2 regions of the Pseudomonas vranovensis genome follow, and region 1 is predicted to be linked to the other one. Evidence: predicted binding sites of a transcription regulator. Region 1 holds the regulator's gene; the other holds the start of a gene.
What was found. The regulator FliA, encoded in region 1, starts transcription of late flagellar genes. The targets are predictions, from matches to a motif close to CTAAAGTTTNNNNNNNNNNNGCCGNTAA.
Positions count from the first base shown of each region.

Region 2: ABVN19_RS19385 (methyl-accepting chemotaxis protein) is a predicted target of FliA. The motif match lies at 3,690-3,717, and genes of this name have one in related genera.

Region 1 is NZ_CP159259.1:3,264,172-3,272,030, forward strand. Features, by position in the region: gene motD (flagellar motor protein MotD) at 1-16, opposite strand, end outside; gene ABVN19_RS15185 (flagellar motor protein) at 20-760, opposite strand; gene ABVN19_RS15190 (chemotaxis response regulator protein-glutamate methylesterase) at 760-1,869, opposite strand; gene ABVN19_RS15195 (chemotaxis protein CheA) at 1,914-4,127, opposite strand; gene ABVN19_RS15200 (protein phosphatase CheZ) at 4,140-4,928, opposite strand; gene ABVN19_RS15205 (chemotaxis response regulator CheY) at 4,949-5,323, opposite strand; gene fliA (RNA polymerase sigma factor FliA) at 5,428-6,168, opposite strand; gene fleN (flagellar synthesis regulator FleN) at 6,165-6,998, opposite strand; gene flhF (flagellar biosynthesis protein FlhF) at 7,118-7,859, opposite strand, start outside.
Region 2 is NZ_CP159259.1:4,151,466-4,159,324, forward strand. Features, by position in the region: gene ABVN19_RS19365 (FAD-dependent oxidoreductase) at 1-1,117, shown strand, start outside; gene pcaG (protocatechuate 3,4-dioxygenase subunit alpha) at 1,186-1,791, opposite strand; gene pcaH (protocatechuate 3,4-dioxygenase subunit beta) at 1,802-2,521, opposite strand; gene ABVN19_RS19380 (neutral zinc metallopeptidase) at 2,722-3,603, shown strand; gene ABVN19_RS19385 (methyl-accepting chemotaxis protein) at 3,802-5,721, shown strand; gene ggt (gamma-glutamyltransferase) at 5,817-7,484, opposite strand; gene ABVN19_RS19395 (LysR family transcriptional regulator) at 7,602-7,859, opposite strand, start outside.

The DNA of each region.
Region 1 (7,859 bases):
GTCGGCGGCGCGCCATGCGTTACTCCATGAAGCCCTGAAGCTTCAACTCGATCGAGCGCGGGTTCTCGCCTTCGGCGATCGACAGCAGCCCTTCCAGGAGCATTTCCCGGTAGCGCGACTGACGCAGGGCGAGGGCCTTGAGCTTGTTGGCCACCGGCAGGAGGATCAGATTGGCGCTGGCCACCCCGTAGATGGTGGCGACGAAGGCCACGGCAATGCCGGTGCCCAACTGCGAGGGGTCGGCAAGGTTGCCCATCACATGGATCAAGCCCATGACCGCACCGATGATACCGATGGTCGGCGCGTAGCCGCCCATGCACTCGAACACCTTGGCGGCCTGGATGTCGCGGCTTTCCTGGGTGTAGAAGTCCACTTCGAGAATGCTGCGAATGGCTTCGGGCTCGGCGCCATCGACCAGCAACTGCAGGCCCTTGCGCGCATACGGATCGGGCTCGGCATCGGCCACCCCTTCAAGGCCCAGCAGGCCTTCCTTGCGCGCGGTCAGGCTCCAGTTCACGACCCGGTCGATGCCACCGGCCAGGTCGACCCGCGGCGGGAAGATGATCCAACGGACAATTTGCAGCGCCCGCTTGAAGGCGCTCATGGGCGACTGCAGCAATGCCGCCGCCAGGGTACCGCCCAGTACGATCAACGCGGCCGGGCCGTTGATCAGGGCCGACAGGTGTCCTCCCTCGAGGTAATTGCCGCCGACAATGGCGACAAAGGCCAGGATGATGCCGATCAGGCTCAAGACATCCATCAGACACAGGCCTCGACCAGGTGCTTGCCGATCTCGTCCAGGTTGTACACCGCGTCGGCCAGGTTGGCCTTGACGATCGCCATGGGCATGCCATAGATCACGCAGCTGGCCTCATCCTGGGCCCACACCGTGCTGCCGCCCTGCTTGAGCAGGCGCGCGCCTTCACGGCCATCGGCCCCCATGCCGGTGAGCACCACCGACAGCACCTTGTCCCCGTAGGACTTGGCGGCCGAACCAAAGGTGATGTCTACGCAGGGTTTGTAATTGAGGCGCTCATCGCCCGGGAGGATTTTCACCGCACCACGCCCATCGACCATCATCTGCTTGCCACCCGGGGCCAGCAAGGCCAGGCCGGGGCGCAGCATGTCGCCGTCCTCGGCTTCCTTGACGCTGATCTTGCACAGCTTGTCGAGGCGTTCGGCAAAAGCCTTGGTGAACGCCGCCGGCATGTGCTGGACCAACACGATCGGCGCCGGGAAATTGGCCGGTAGCTGGGTCAGCACCCGCTGCAGTGCCACCGGACCACCGGTGGACGTACCGATCGCCACCAGCTTGTAGGGCTTGCGCTTGGGCGCGGCCGACGTCGTGGCGGCACGTACCGGCGCAGCGGCGCGCGGCGCAGGGCTGGCGCCCAGGCTGCTGACACTTGGCTGGGCGTGGGCCACTGGCTGGGGGGCAGGCGTGGGGCTGGCAAAGGCGCTGAAGCGACGGTTGCTGCGCGAAATGGTGTGGACCTTTTCGCACAGCAGTTGCTTGACCTTCTCGGGGTTGCGCGAGATGTCTTCGAAGTTCTTGGGCAGGTAGTCGACCGCACCGGCATCCAGCGCATCGAGGGTTACCCGGGCGCCTTCGTGGGTCAGCGAGGAGAACATCAACACCGGGGTCGGGCAGCGCTGCATGATGTGCCGCACGGCGGTGATGCCGTCCATCATGGGCATTTCATAGTCCATGGTGATGACATCGGGCTTGAGCGACAGTGCCTGGTCGATCGCTTCCTTGCCGTTGGTCGCGGTACCCACGACCTGGATAGTCGGGTCCGCTGAAAGAATTTCCGAGACACGGCGGCGGAAGAAACCGGAATCATCCACCACCAGGACCTTGACTGCCATAAACACTCCATTAGGGGGCGCGGCGTGACGCCGCGCCACCAGAATCAAATACGCCGGGCGGCGTAACGCTTGAGCATGCTCGGCACATCGAGGATCAGCGCAATGCGCCCGTCACCAGTAATGGTGGCGCCCGACATGCCCGGGGTGCCCTGGAGCATCTTGCCCAGCGGTTTGATGACCACTTCTTCCTGGCCCACCAGTTGATCGACAACGAAGCCGATCCGCTGGGTGCCTACCGAAAGGATCACCACGTGCCCTTCGCGTTGCTCTTCATGAGCGGCGGAACTGACCAGCCAGCGCTTGAGGTAGAACAGCGGCAAGGCTTTGTCGCGCACGATCACGACCTCCTGGCCGTCGACCACGTTTGTGCGCGACAGGTCCAGATGGAAGATCTCGTTGACGTTGACCAGCGGGAAGGCGAACGCCTGGTTGCCCAGCATCACCATCAGGGTCGGCATGATCGCCAGGGTCAGCGGGACCTTGATGACGATCTTCGAGCCCAGCCCCTTGGTCGAGTAGATATTGATCGAGCCGTTGAGCTGGGCGATCTTGGTTTTCACCACGTCCATGCCCACGCCACGCCCGGAGACGTCCGAGATCTCGGTCTTGGTCGAGAAGCCCGGGGCGAAGATCAGGTTGTAGCACTCGGTGTCGCTCAGGCGCTCGGCGGCATCCTTGTCCATCACCCCGCGTTTGACCGCAATGGCGCGCAGGACGTTGGCGTCCATGCCCTTGCCGTCATCGGAGATCGACAACAGGATGTGATCGCCCTCCTGCTCGGCCGACAGCACCACCTTGCCGCTGCGGGTCTTGCCGGCGGCTTCGCGCTCTTCGGGAGTTTCGATGCCGTGGTCGACGGCGTTGCGCACCAAGTGCACCAACGGGTCGGCCAGCGCCTCGACGAGGTTCTTGTCGAGGTCGGTTTCTTCACCGACCAGCTCGAGGTTGATCTCTTTCTTCAACTGCCTGGCCAGGTCGCGCACCAGTCGCGGGAAGCGCCCGAAGACCTTCTTGATCGGCTGCATGCGGGTTTTCATCACCGCGGTCTGCAAGTCGGCCGTGACCACGTCAAGGTTCGACACCGCCTTGGACATGGCTTCATCGCCGCTGTTCAGACCCAGGCGCACCAGGCGGTTACGCACCAGCACCAGCTCGCCGACCATGTTCATGATCTCGTCCAGGCGTGCAGTATCGACCCGCACGGTGGTTTCCGCTTCGCTGGCCGGGTGCTTCTCGGCAGTGGGCGACGGCTGTCGGGCCGGTGCGGGTGCGGCAGCCTTGGCAGGCGCAGCCGGGGCCGTTGGTTTGGCAGCCGCCACCGGGGTCGGGGCCGGTGCAGGCTTGGCCGCTACCGCCGCGGTTGGCGACGCGGCCGGGGCCACGCTGTCGGGGGTGAACTTGCCCTTGCCGTGCAGTTCATCGAGCAGGGCTTCGAATTCGTGTTCGCTGATGTGATCGCCGGCTGGCTCGGATGTCGGCGCAGACGCCTGGGCCGCAGCAGCAGGCAACGCATCGACGGCAAAGGTGCCCTTGCCATGCAATTGGTCAAGCAACGCTTCGAATTCGTCATCGGTGATTTCGTCGCTGGCACCCTGGGCCGCTACCGGTTCCGCCACCGCGGGCGCCGCAAGGCTGTCGGGGGCGAACTGGCCTTTGCCGTGCAACTGGTCGAGCAACGACTCGAACTCGGCATCGGTAATTTCATCGCTGGCGGCGTCGGGTGCCTGGGCCTGGGCTTCAGCCTCGGCCTTGACGGCATTGAGCGAGTCGAGCAGTTGTTCGAACTCGGTATCGGTAATGTCCGCTTCGGCAGCAACCGGGGCTTCTGGCGCCGGCTCTGGTGCCGACGCCGGTGCCTGCTCGGCGCCAGCCGGCTCGGCCAGGCGCGACAAGGCCGCCAGCAGCTCAGGCGTGGCCGGGGTGACATCGGTGCGCTCACGCACTTGGCCGAACATGCTGTTGACGGTATCCAGGGCTTCCAGGACCACGTCCATCAGCTCGGCATCGACGCGCCGCTCACCCTTGCGCAGGATGTCGAAAACGTTTTCGGCGATGTGGCAGCACTCCACCAGCTCGTTGAGCTGGAGGAAGCCGGCGCCCCCTTTTACAGTGTGAAAACCGCGAAAGATCGCATTGAGCAGGTCGGCATCATCCGGACGGCTTTCCAGCTCGACCAGTTGCTCGGACAGTTGCTCAAGAATCTCGCCGGCTTCTACCAGAAAATCCTGAAGGATTTCTTCATCGGCGCCGAAGCTCATTAAACGTGCTCCCTAAAAACCCAGGCTGGACAGCAGATCATCGACATCGTCCTGACCGGACACAACGTCTTCACGTTTATCGGCATGAATCTGCGGACCTTCACCCCGGGCCGGATGTTTTTCTTGATCTTTTTCAGCACGCAGCTGCTGGTGGTCATGTTCGATACCGGCAAAGCGGTCGACCTGACTGGCCATCAGCACGAGCTTGAGCAGATTGCTTTCTACTTCGGTGACCAGCGCAGTAACGCGCTTGATCACCTGGCCGGTCAGGTCTTGGTAGTCCTGAGCCAGCAGAATGTCGTTGAGGTGCCCGGCGACCTTGCGGTTGCCCTCGGCGCTGCGCGTCAGGAAACTGTCGACGCGCTTGGCCAGCTCACGAAACTCCGGTGCCGCCACTTCGCGACGCATGAAGCGCTGCCAGTCAACGCTCAGCGCCCTCGCCTCTTCGCCCAGCTCATTGAGTACCGGGGTACTCGCTTCGACCAGGTCCATGGTGCGGTTGGCCGCGCCTTCGGTCAGCTTGACCACGTAGGACAGGCGCTCGGTCGCGTCGGTGATCTGCGACACTTCTTCGGCCTGCGGCATGTGCGGGTCGATCTGAAAGCTGACGATCGCACTGTGCAGCTCGCGCGTAAGCTTGCCGACTTCCTGGTACAGGCCACGGTCACGGGTCTGGTTCAGCTGATGGATCAGTTGTACCGCGTCGCCGAACTTGCCTCGCTCGAGGCTGTCGACCAGCTCCTGGGCGTGCTTCTTGAGCGTGGACTCGAACTCGCCCAAGGATGTTTGTGTTTGCTCCATAGCGCCCCCGTGGCGTGTCTTCAGCTGTTGACGCGCTCGAAGATCTTCTCGATCTTTTCTTTCAGCACCTGGGCCGTGAAAGGCTTGACCACATAGCCGTTGACGCCGGCCTGGGCCGCTTCGATGATCTGCTCGCGCTTGGCCTCGGCGGTGACCATCAGCACCGGCAGGTGCTTGAGGCGCTCGTCGGCGCGCACTTTGCGCAGCAGGTCGATGCCGGACATGCCAGGCATGTTCCAGTCGGTCACGAGAAAGTCGAAATGGCCGCTTTCGAGCATCGGCAATGCGGTGTTGCCGTCGTCAGCTTCCTGGGTGTTGGTGAAGCCCAGGTCACGCAGCAGGTTCTTGATGATCCGCCGCATCGTCGAGAAATCGTCGACGATGAGGATTTTCATGTCTTTGTTCAATTAGACCTCCAAGCAGTCTTTAACGCGCTCAGCGCAGAACGCGCATTCAATCAATTCGGGCACTACATTTCGCGACTGCATTGAACCTGCGTTCAACGCGCTCGCCATTCTCCCAGGCGACTGCGCAAACGCGCTGCACACTGGCTGTGCAACTGGCTGACACGTGACTCGCTGACCCCCAGGACCTCACCGATTTCCTTGAGGTTCAGCTCTTCGTCGTAGTACAGGGCCAGGACCAGACGCTCACGTTCCGGCAGGTTGGCGATGGCGTCGGCCAAGGCTGCCTGGAAACGCTCGTCTTCCAGGTCGCGCGACGGCTCGAGCTGGGCACTGGCGCCATCCTCGTGCAGGCCTTCGTGTTCGCCGTCCTGCAACAGGTCGTCGAAACTGAACAGGCGACTGCCCAGGGTGTCATTCAAGATCCCGTAGTAATCATCGAGACTCAATTGAAGTTCGGCAGCAACCTCGTGATCTTTAGCGTCACGACCGGTTTTTGCTTCAATTGCGCGAATCGCGTCGCTGACCATACGGGTGTTGCGGTGAACCGAACGTGGCGCCCAGTCCCCTTTACGCACTTCGTCCAACATTGCGCCGCGGATTCGGATGCCGGCGTAGGTCTCGAAACTGGCACCCTTACTGGCGTCGTACTTGTTGGACACCTCGAGCAGGCCGATCATGCCGGCCTGGATCAGATCCTCCACCTGCACACTGGCCGGCAGACGCGCCAGCAGGTGATAGGCGATGCGCTTGACCAACGGCGCATAACGCTCGATCAACTCATACTGGGCATCTCGCGATGCCTTGCTGTACATCCGATATCCGCTGGCGCTCATAGCACAGGGCCCGCGCTCGTCGGCTGCACCAGGCGCTCGACGAAAAACTCCAGGTGACCCCGCGGGTTGGCCGGCAACGGCCAGGTGTCGACTTTCTGGGCAATGGCCTTGAATGCCAGCGCGCACTTGGAACGCGGGAAGGCTTCATAGACCGCACGCTGCTTTTGCACCGCCTTGCGCACGCATTCGTCGTACGGAACGGCGCCGACGTATTGTAGGGCCACGTCCAGGAAGCGATCCGTGACCTTGGTCAACTTGGCGAACAGGTTGCGACCTTCCTGCGGACTCTGCGCCATATTGGCCAGCACGCGGAAACGGTTCATGCCGTAATCGCGATTGAGCAGCTTGATCAGCGCGTAGGCGTCGGTGATCGAGGTCGGCTCGTCGCACACCACCAGCAGCACTTCCTGCGCGGCGCGGACAAAACTGACCACCGAGTCACCGATACCCGCAGCGGTGTCGATCACCAACACATCGAGGTTGTCACCCAGTTCGCTGAACGCCTGGATCAGGCCTGCGTGCTGTGCCGGTGCCAGGTGCACCATGCTCTGTGTGCCAGAGGCGGCCGGTACGATGCGCACACCGCCCGGCCCCTGCAACAGCACGTCGCGCAATTCACAGCGGCCTTCGATGACGTCAGCCAGGGTCCGCTTGGGAGTAAGCCCCAGCAGGACGTCGACATTGGCCAGGCCCAGGTCGGCGTCCAGCAGCATGACCCGACGGCCAAGCTCTGCCAACGCCAACGACAGGTTCACCGACACATTGGTCTTGCCGACGCCACCTTTACCGCCTGTTACGGCGATTACCTGTACGGGATGCATGCTACCCATGTTTGTTCAATACCTTGTCTTGCTTAGACCGAGGCCACATAGCCGGCTGCGCTTTCAACACCTGAAAAATGCATGGCAGACCATCAATGCAGATACTTTGCAACGTCTTCACAATCACCTCAGCCAACACGCTTGCCGTGGCTGTGGTAGAGATCAGCGAACATATCGGCCATCGCCTCTTCGCTGGGCTCCTCCTGCATCTGCACGCTGACCGCACGGCTCACCAGCTGGTGGCGACGCGGCAAGTGCAGATCGTCAGGAATGCGCGGCCCATCGGTTAGATAGGCCACTGGCAATTCATGACTGATGGCCAGGCTCAGGACTTCGCCGAGGCTGGCCGTTTCATCAAGCTTGGTCAGGATGCACCCGGCCAGCCCACAGCGCTTGTAGCTGTGATAGGCGGCAGTGAGCACCTGCTTCTGGCTGGTCGTCGCCAGCACCAGGTAATTCTTGGCCGCAATGCCGCGTCCGGCAAGGGTTTCAAGCTGCATGCGCAGGGCCGGGTCACTGGCCTGCAGGCCGGCGGTGTCAATCAGGATCACTCGCTTGCGCAGCAGCGGCTCCAGCGCCTGGGCCAGCGATTGGCCGGGGTCGACGTGGGTTACCGAGACGTTGAGGATGCGGCCCAGGGTCTTGAGCTGCTCCTGCGCGCCAATACGGAAACTGTCCATGCTCACCAGGGCCATGTTCTGCGCGCCGTACTTGAGCACATAGCGCGCCGCCAGCTTGGCCAGAGTGGTGGTCTTGCCCATGCCGGCCGGGCCGACCATGGCAATGACGCCGCCCTCTTCGATCGGCTCGACTTCCGGCACATGGATACGCCGCGCCAGGTGCGCCAGCAGCATGCGCCAGGCATGGCGC
Region 2 (7,859 bases), 890 kb from region 1:
GCTCGACCTGGCCGTGCATGGCCGCGCCCTGCAGCTGGTCAATGGCGTAGCGCTGGTAGCACGCCTGGCCAAGTCGGCAGAAGACCTGGGCGTACTGCTGTGGGAGTCGGCCCCGGCCAAATCATTGGTGCATGAACAGGGCCGGGTCAGTGGCGCCGTGGTCGACACTGTCCGCGGCCCGGTCACCATTCATGCCCGCAAGGCGGTGGTGCTGGCGGCCGGTGGCTTTGCCAACGACATCGAGCGGCGCAAGGCGCTGTTTCCACGCACGCCCACCGGGCATGAACACTTGGCCTTGCCGCCATTGGGCGCCAACGGCGATGGCCTGCGCCTGGGCGAAAGCGTCGGCGGCCAGGTGGCGGACGACCTGCACAGCCCGGTGGCCTGGGCGCCGGTGTCGCGGGTGCCGTACAAGGACGGCACCTTCGGGCATTTCCCGCACATCATCGAACGTGGCAAGCCCGGCATCATCGGCGTGCTGGCCAGCGGCAAACGCTTCGTCAACGAAGCCGACGGGTACTACGACTACGTCAGTGCCATGGTCGCCCAGGCGCCGGGCGAGCAGGTGGCCTCGTGGCTGATCTGCAGCCATGTCTTCCAGCGTCGTTATGGATTGGGCATTTCCCGGCCCTTCCCGCTGCCGCTGCAACCTTCTATCGACTCGGGCTACTTGAAGGTCGGCAACACCCTCGAAGCCCTGGCCCAAGCGTGTGGAATCGACCCGCAGGGCTTGAGCGACACCGTGGCCGAATACAACCGCCACGCCCGCCTGGGCGAAGACCCGGCGTTCGGCCGCGGCTCAACGCCGTACAACCGCAAACAGGGCGATGCCCTGCATGGGCCGAACCCTTGCGTTGCACCCATCGAACAGAGGCCTTTCTATGCAGTGAAGGTGGAGCCGGGATGCTTTGGCACCTTTGCAGGGCTCAAGACCAACGAGCATGCGCAAGTGCTCGACAACCAGAGCCAGCCCATTGCCGGGTTGTACGCGGCGGGTACCGACATGGCCAGCATCATGGGTGGGTACTACCCGGCGGGGGGGATCAACTTGGGCCCGGCGGCGACCTTCGGCTACATCGCCGGACGGCATATTGCGGGAGTTACCGAATACGAATGATGGCTGTAGGAGCGGCGGTGCGACGTCTCGACTTGCCCCGCTCCTACCAAGAGCAAGAGTGCATCAACTCAGAAATCGAAGAACACCGTCTCGCCTTCCCCCTGAATCCGGATATCAAAGCGATAGGCCAGCTTCCCATCCACCTCACACCGTGTCGCCACCAACGTCTCGCGACGCTGCGGTTGCTCGATCAGGTTGAGCACCGGGCACTGCGCATTGGCCTGCGCCTCGTCATCGAAGTACAGCCGCGTCTGCAGGTGAATGTTGATCCCCCGCGCAAACAGACTGACATTGATGTGCGGCGCCATCGGCACACCGGCCGCGTTGCACACTACGCCAGGCTTGATGGTGTTCAACGTCCACTCACCGGCATCGAAGGTGGTGGCCGTACGGCCAAAGCTGTTGAATGGCTGCTCCAGGTCGAAGTCGCCCTGGTACTGGCCATTGTGATCGGCCTGCCAGAACTCCAGGAACGAGTCGCGCACCAGGTGGCCATTGCCGTCGTAGACGTTGCCAAACACCAGGATGTGCTCACCCGGCGCATCCGGGCGGGCCATGCGATTCCAGATTTCCTGGTCACGGGTCGGGTTGCCGGCAGCTTCAAGGGCCAGGCCGATGTGAACATACGGGCCGGCCGTCTGCGAAGGGGTTTCCGGCAGCAATTGAATGGGCATAGTCACCTCCTCAGCGGTTTTCGAAGTGGGTCTTGCGCTGGCCGCGCAACACGATGTCGAAGCGATAGGCCAGGCTGTCCATCGGGTTGGCGTTGCTCATGTCCAACCGGGCAATCAGGCTCTGCACCGCCTCGGGATTGGCGATCGACTTGACGATCGGGCACATCGGAATCAACGGATCGCCTTCAAAATACAGCTGGGTGATCAACCGCGTGGCAATCGACGGGCCGCTGATCGACACGTGAATATGCGCTGGCCGCCAGTCGTTGGGGCCGTTGCGCCATGGGTACGGGCCCGGCTTGATGGTGCGGAAGCTGTAGTAGCCATCGCTATCGGTCAAAGCACGGCCGACACCACCGAAGTTGGGGTCCAGCGGGGCGAGGTAGCGGTCGTTCTTGTGGCGGTAGCGGCCACCGGCGTTGGCCTGCCAGATCTCCACCAGCGTATGCGGGATCGGCTTGCCGTACTGGTCGCACACACGGCCGGCAAGGATGATCCGCTCTCCGATCGGCAGGCCGCCATTGTTGAAATTGAGCAGCAGGTCGTGGTCATGCTCGCCGAATTTCAGGTGCGAGAAGTCCGGTCCGGTGCTTTCACTGATCGACTGGGGAATGCTCACCAGTGCCTGGCGCGGCGAACGGGCAATGGAGGTTTTGTAGTCCGGGGTCAAGGCCTTGGGGTGCCAGTTGCGATCACGGATAGCGAAGCGACTGTTGTCTTGTGCAGACATGCCGTTCTCCTGTCTTGGAATTATTGGAACACCTGGGCGTGGCAGGCGAGCTTGCAGTTTCCGGCATGTCCGGCATCGGCGATATTGAAAAGAGCCCTCACAATCATAACCATATGGTTATGTGAGCATCAGGAATCTGACAGAGCGAGGCCCGGTGAACTAATCTTTGAGCTCATGTTTCCAAGCTCGGGAGAGCACTCATGCAATGGCGAAAAGGCAGGCGTAGCGACAATGTGGTCGATGCCCGAGGCGAGGGCGGTGGCGGCATGCGCTTCGGCGGTGGCAAGGGCCTGAGCATCGGTGCGATCCTGCTGATCGTCGGTATCGGCTGGATCACCGGGCAAGATCCTTTGCAGATTCTCGGCCAACTGGCCGGGCAGATGGACCAGCAAAGTGCTCCGGTCAGCACGGGCCCTGCCAAGGCACCTCCGGCCAACGATGAGCAGGCCGAGTTCGTTGCCTCGATCCTCGGCGATACCGAAGACACCTGGCGGGCGATCTTTGCCCAGGCCGGCCGCCAATACAAAGACCCGACCCTGACCCTGTTCAGCGGCCAGATCAATTCGGCCTGCGGCTTCGCCTCCTCGGCGGTCGGGCCGTTCTATTGCCCAGCCGACCAGAAGGTCTACCTGGACATGAGCTTCTTTCGTGAAATGGAGCAGCGCTTCGCCGCCGCCGGCGACTTCGCCCAGGCCTACGTGATTGCCCACGAAGTCGGCCACCATGTGCAGACCCTGCTCGGCGTGTCGGCCAAGGTCCAGGCGGCACGCCAGCGGGGCGAACGCATGGAAGGCGACAATGGCTTGCTGGTACGCCAGGAACTGCAGGCCGATTGCCTGGCCGGCGTCTGGGCCTACCAGGCGCAACAACGCCTGAACTGGCTGGAGCCGGGAGACATTGAAGAGGCCCTGAACGCTGCCAATGCCATCGGCGATGATCGGCTGCAGCAGAAAGGCCAAGGCCGGGTGGTGCCGGACTCCTTCACCCACGGCACCTCGCAACAGCGCGTGCGCTGGTTCAAGACCGGCTTCGCCAAGGGCGACATCAACCAGTGCGATACCTTTACCAGCCGCGCCCTCTGAACACTCGTCCCTGATGCACGGCAGCCCCTTCAGGCTGCCGTTTACATACCTGGTTACGACCGCCGGTCATTTTTGCCGAAAAAGCGTTTCAGCTCCGCGCCGAGCCGCCGATAACCCGTGCTCAAGTACATCGACTGGCTACAACAACAACCTTCCAGCGATACGGATCAAGACGCACAACGTTCCTGGAGGGATTGCATGAATAGCTGGTTTGCCAACATCAGCGTCAACCTGAAACTCGGCCTGGGCTTCGGCCTGGTGCTGCTGCTCACCAGCCTGCTGGCCCTGACCGGCTGGAACAGCATGGGTGGGCTGATCGACCGCAGCAACTGGATGAGCGACATCACCCAGCTCAACAGCGACCTGACCAACCTGCGCATCACGCGCCTGCAATACATGCTGACCAACGGCGACGATGCCACCGCTGGCACCGTGCAGGTCAAGCTCAATGCCTTCAGCGAACAACAGCAAAAGCTGCTCAAGAACTTCAAGAGCCCGGAAAACGTCAAGCTGCTTCAGGAACTGGGCCAGACCATCAGCGAATACCAGGTGTCGATCAACAAGATGCGCGCCGGTTACAAAACCAGCCTGGCCGCCCGTGATGCGATGAACCTGGCCGCCGCGCGCGCCATCGACCTGGTCGAGGCGATCAACCGCGACATCCTTGCCCTGCCCGAAGGCGACGCCAGCCGTCTGGAGCAATTCCGCACCATCACCCAGGCCAAGGAGCAGCTGTTCCAGGTGCGCCTGGCCGTGCGCAGCTACATTGCCGACATCAGCAGCGAAGCCGAGCAACTGGCCCTGCGCCAGCTCGATGGCGCCCTGGCCGAAATTGCCAGCCTGAACCGCCAGATGCCGCACGAAGCCGCTCGCATCCAGCAGTTTGAAAGCGCAGTGCTGGCCTACCGCGATGCCGTGCGTCAGTTCCGCGATGCCACCGCCGACGTTGCCGTGGCCCGCCAGGAAATGACCGTACAAGGCGCCACCATCGTCAAGATCAGCGACGCCTTGTACAAGATCCAGCTCGAACGCCGCGACAGCGAAAGCGCCCAGGCCCGTACCCTGCAATTGACCGCCACCCTGCTGGCACTGTTGGTGGGTGTATTGGCTGCGGTGGTCATCACCCGCCAGATCACCCGTCCGCTGCGCGAGACCCTGGCCGTGGTGGAAAAAATCGCCGCCGGCGACCTCACCCACAACCTGCGCGTTACTCGCCGCGACGAACTGGGCGTATTGCAGCAAGGCATCCAGCGCATGGGCGAGACCCTGCGTGACCTGATCAGCGGCATCCGCGACGGCGTCACCCAGATCGCCAGCGCCGCCGAAGAACTCTCGGCCGTGACCGAAGAAACCAGCGCCGGGGTCAACAGCCAGAAAGTCGAGACCGACCAGGTCGCCACCGCCATGCACGAAATGGCCGCCACCGTGCAGGAAGTGGCGCGCAACGCCGAACATGCCTCGGCCGCCGCCACCGATGCCGACTCGCAAGCCCGTGCCGGTGATCAGGTCGTCGCCGAAGCCATCAGCCAGATCGAACGCCTGGCCGAAGAAGTACACCGTTCGACCGAGGCCATGGGGCTGCTGCAGCAAGAAAGCCAGAAGATCGGCAGCGTCATGGACGTGATCAAGTCAGTGGCCGAGCAAACCAACCTGCTGGCCCTGAACGCGGCCATCGAAGCGGCCCGGGCCGGTGAAGCCGGACGCGGTTTTGCCGTGGTGGCCGACGAGGTCCGGGGCTTGGCTCAGCGCACGCAAAAGTCCACCGAAGAGATCGAAGAATTGGTGGCCGGCCTGCAGAGCGGTACCCAGCAAGTGGCCAATGTGATGCTCGGCAGCCGCAACCTGACCGACAGCAGCGTCGAACTGACCCGCAAGGCTGGCGCCTCGCTGGAAAGCATCACTCGCACGGTTTCGAACATTCAGTCGATGAATCAGCAGATTGCCGCTGCGGCCGAACAGCAGAGCGCAGTGGCCGAACAAATCAGCCGCAGCATCCTCAACGTGCGCGATGTGTCGGAACAGACCGCGGCGGCCAGTGACGAAACTGCGGCCTCCAGTGTCGAGCTGGCCCGGTTGGGCAACCAGCTGCAGACCATGGTCAGCCACTTCCGGGTGTAAACGCATCGCGGGGCAAGTCGAGACGTCGCACCGCCGCTCCTACACAAAACCTGTGGAGCGGCGGTGCGACTTGCCCCGCGATCAACCGCCAGTGTTTATTTAACGACGTGTCCCACTCCCCGCCCACGCGGGTCGGATGCCGTCTCCAGCGCCGTGCCATTGACCCGGATCGCCTGGATGTCACCCATCTCCCAACCCTGGTCTTCCAGGGTGTAGCCCATCTTTTTCAGCTCGTCCGCCACCTTGCCGGTGAGCGGTGCATAGGCATCGAAGTAGATAGTGTCTTTAGGCAGCAACTGGTGATGAACCCGCTGCGCCGCCACGGCTTTCTCCAGTGGCAGGTTGTAGTCGTACAGGTTGTTCAGCACCTGGAAGATCGAGGTGAAGATCCGCGAACCACCCGGCGTCCCCAGCACCAGGGTGACCTTGCCGTCACGGGTGACCAGGGTCGGGGCCATGGATGAGAGCATGCGCTTGCCCGGCTCGATGGCGTTGGCATCACCGCCCACCACACCAAAGGCATTGGCGACACCTGGCTTGGAGCTGAAGTCGTCCATCTCGTCGTTGAGCAAGAAGCCTGCGCCCTTGACCACCACGCCACTGCCGTAGTCCCAGTTCAGGGTGTAGGTGTTGCTGACCGCGTTACCCTGCTTGTCGACGATGGAGAAGTGGGTGGTCTGGTGTGGTTCAAGGCCCGGGCGGACTTTCTCGGTTTCGGAAATGGCTGTCGGGTTGACCTCCTGGGCACGCTTGGCCAGGTAATCCTTGGCGATCAACTTATCCACAGGCACCTTGGAGAATGCCGGGTCGCCCAGGTAGTCGGCACGGTCGGCGAACACGCGCTTTTCGATTTCGGCCAGCAAGTGGATGTAGCGCGCCGAGTTCAGGTCAACGCCCTTGAAGTCGGCCGCACGGTTTTCCTTGATACCCAGCAGTTGGGCCAGGGCCACGCCGCCAGAGCTTGGCAGCGGTGCGGTGTAGACCACGTTGCCACGCCACTCGATACCCATCGGGTCACGCCATACCGCTTTGTAGTCCTTCAGGTCTTCCTTGCTGATCAGGCCTTTGTCAGCCTGCATCTGCGCCACCAGCAGGTCGGCGGTCTTGCCCTGGTAGAACTCGCTAACACCTTTGTCGGCAATGCGCTCCAGGGTTTGCGCCAGCTCCGGCTGCTTGAAGGTCTCGCCGACTTTCATGTTGCCGAAGTAGTCGTTGAAGTTGGTGCTGTCCTTGAACAGGCCCAGGGCATCTTCGCGGTACTGGTACTGCTTTTCAGCGATCTTGAAGCCGTTCTTCGCGTAGCCCACCGCCGGGGTGATCAGCTCGGCCCAGGGCAACTTGCCGAACTTCTGATGCGCCTCCCACAAGCCCATCACTGTACCCGGTACACCGGCGGCGCGGGCGCCGACCAGGCTCAGGTTCTCGATGATCTCGCCTTTTTCGTCCAGGTACATGTTGCGGCTGGCGGCTTTTGGCGCCACTTCGCGGTAGTCGAGGAAGTACGGCTTGCCGTCCATGTACAAGGTCATGAAACCGCCGCCGCCGATGTTGCCGGCTTCGGGATAGGTCACGGCCAGGGTGAACGCGGTGGCTACAGCGGCATCGACCGCGTTGCCACCTTTTTTCAGGATTTCGGCGGCCACCTGTGCACCATATTGATCAGGTGCGGCTACCGCGCCACCTTCCAGCGTCACGGCGTAAGCCGATGAACTGGCGATTATCGCGGCACTCAGGCCCAGGGTTCGGAACATCACAACGCGCATGAGAGCTTCCTTGGTGTTGTTTTCGTTGAACAGCCATTAAGGCTTATGTCCGAAAACTAATCAAACACCGCAAGAAAATGCGCCGCAGGCAGGCAGGTTTTGTCGCAGCCGGAGTAGTCAGCAGGCGTAGACCGCCAGTTTGTGCTGGATGAAATCGAGAAAGCACTGGATGCGCAGCGCCAACTGCGAGTTGCGGTAGTACACCGCATTGATCGGCTGGCGATAGCCGCTGTTGTACTCGCCGAGCACCACCTGGAGGCCGCCGGCGCGAATGTCTTCATGGGTCATGAAGTGCGACAGGCAAGCGATGCCCTCACCGGCCAGGGCCAGTTCGCGCAGGGTCTCGCCGCTGGACGCCGACAGGCTCGGGCGTAT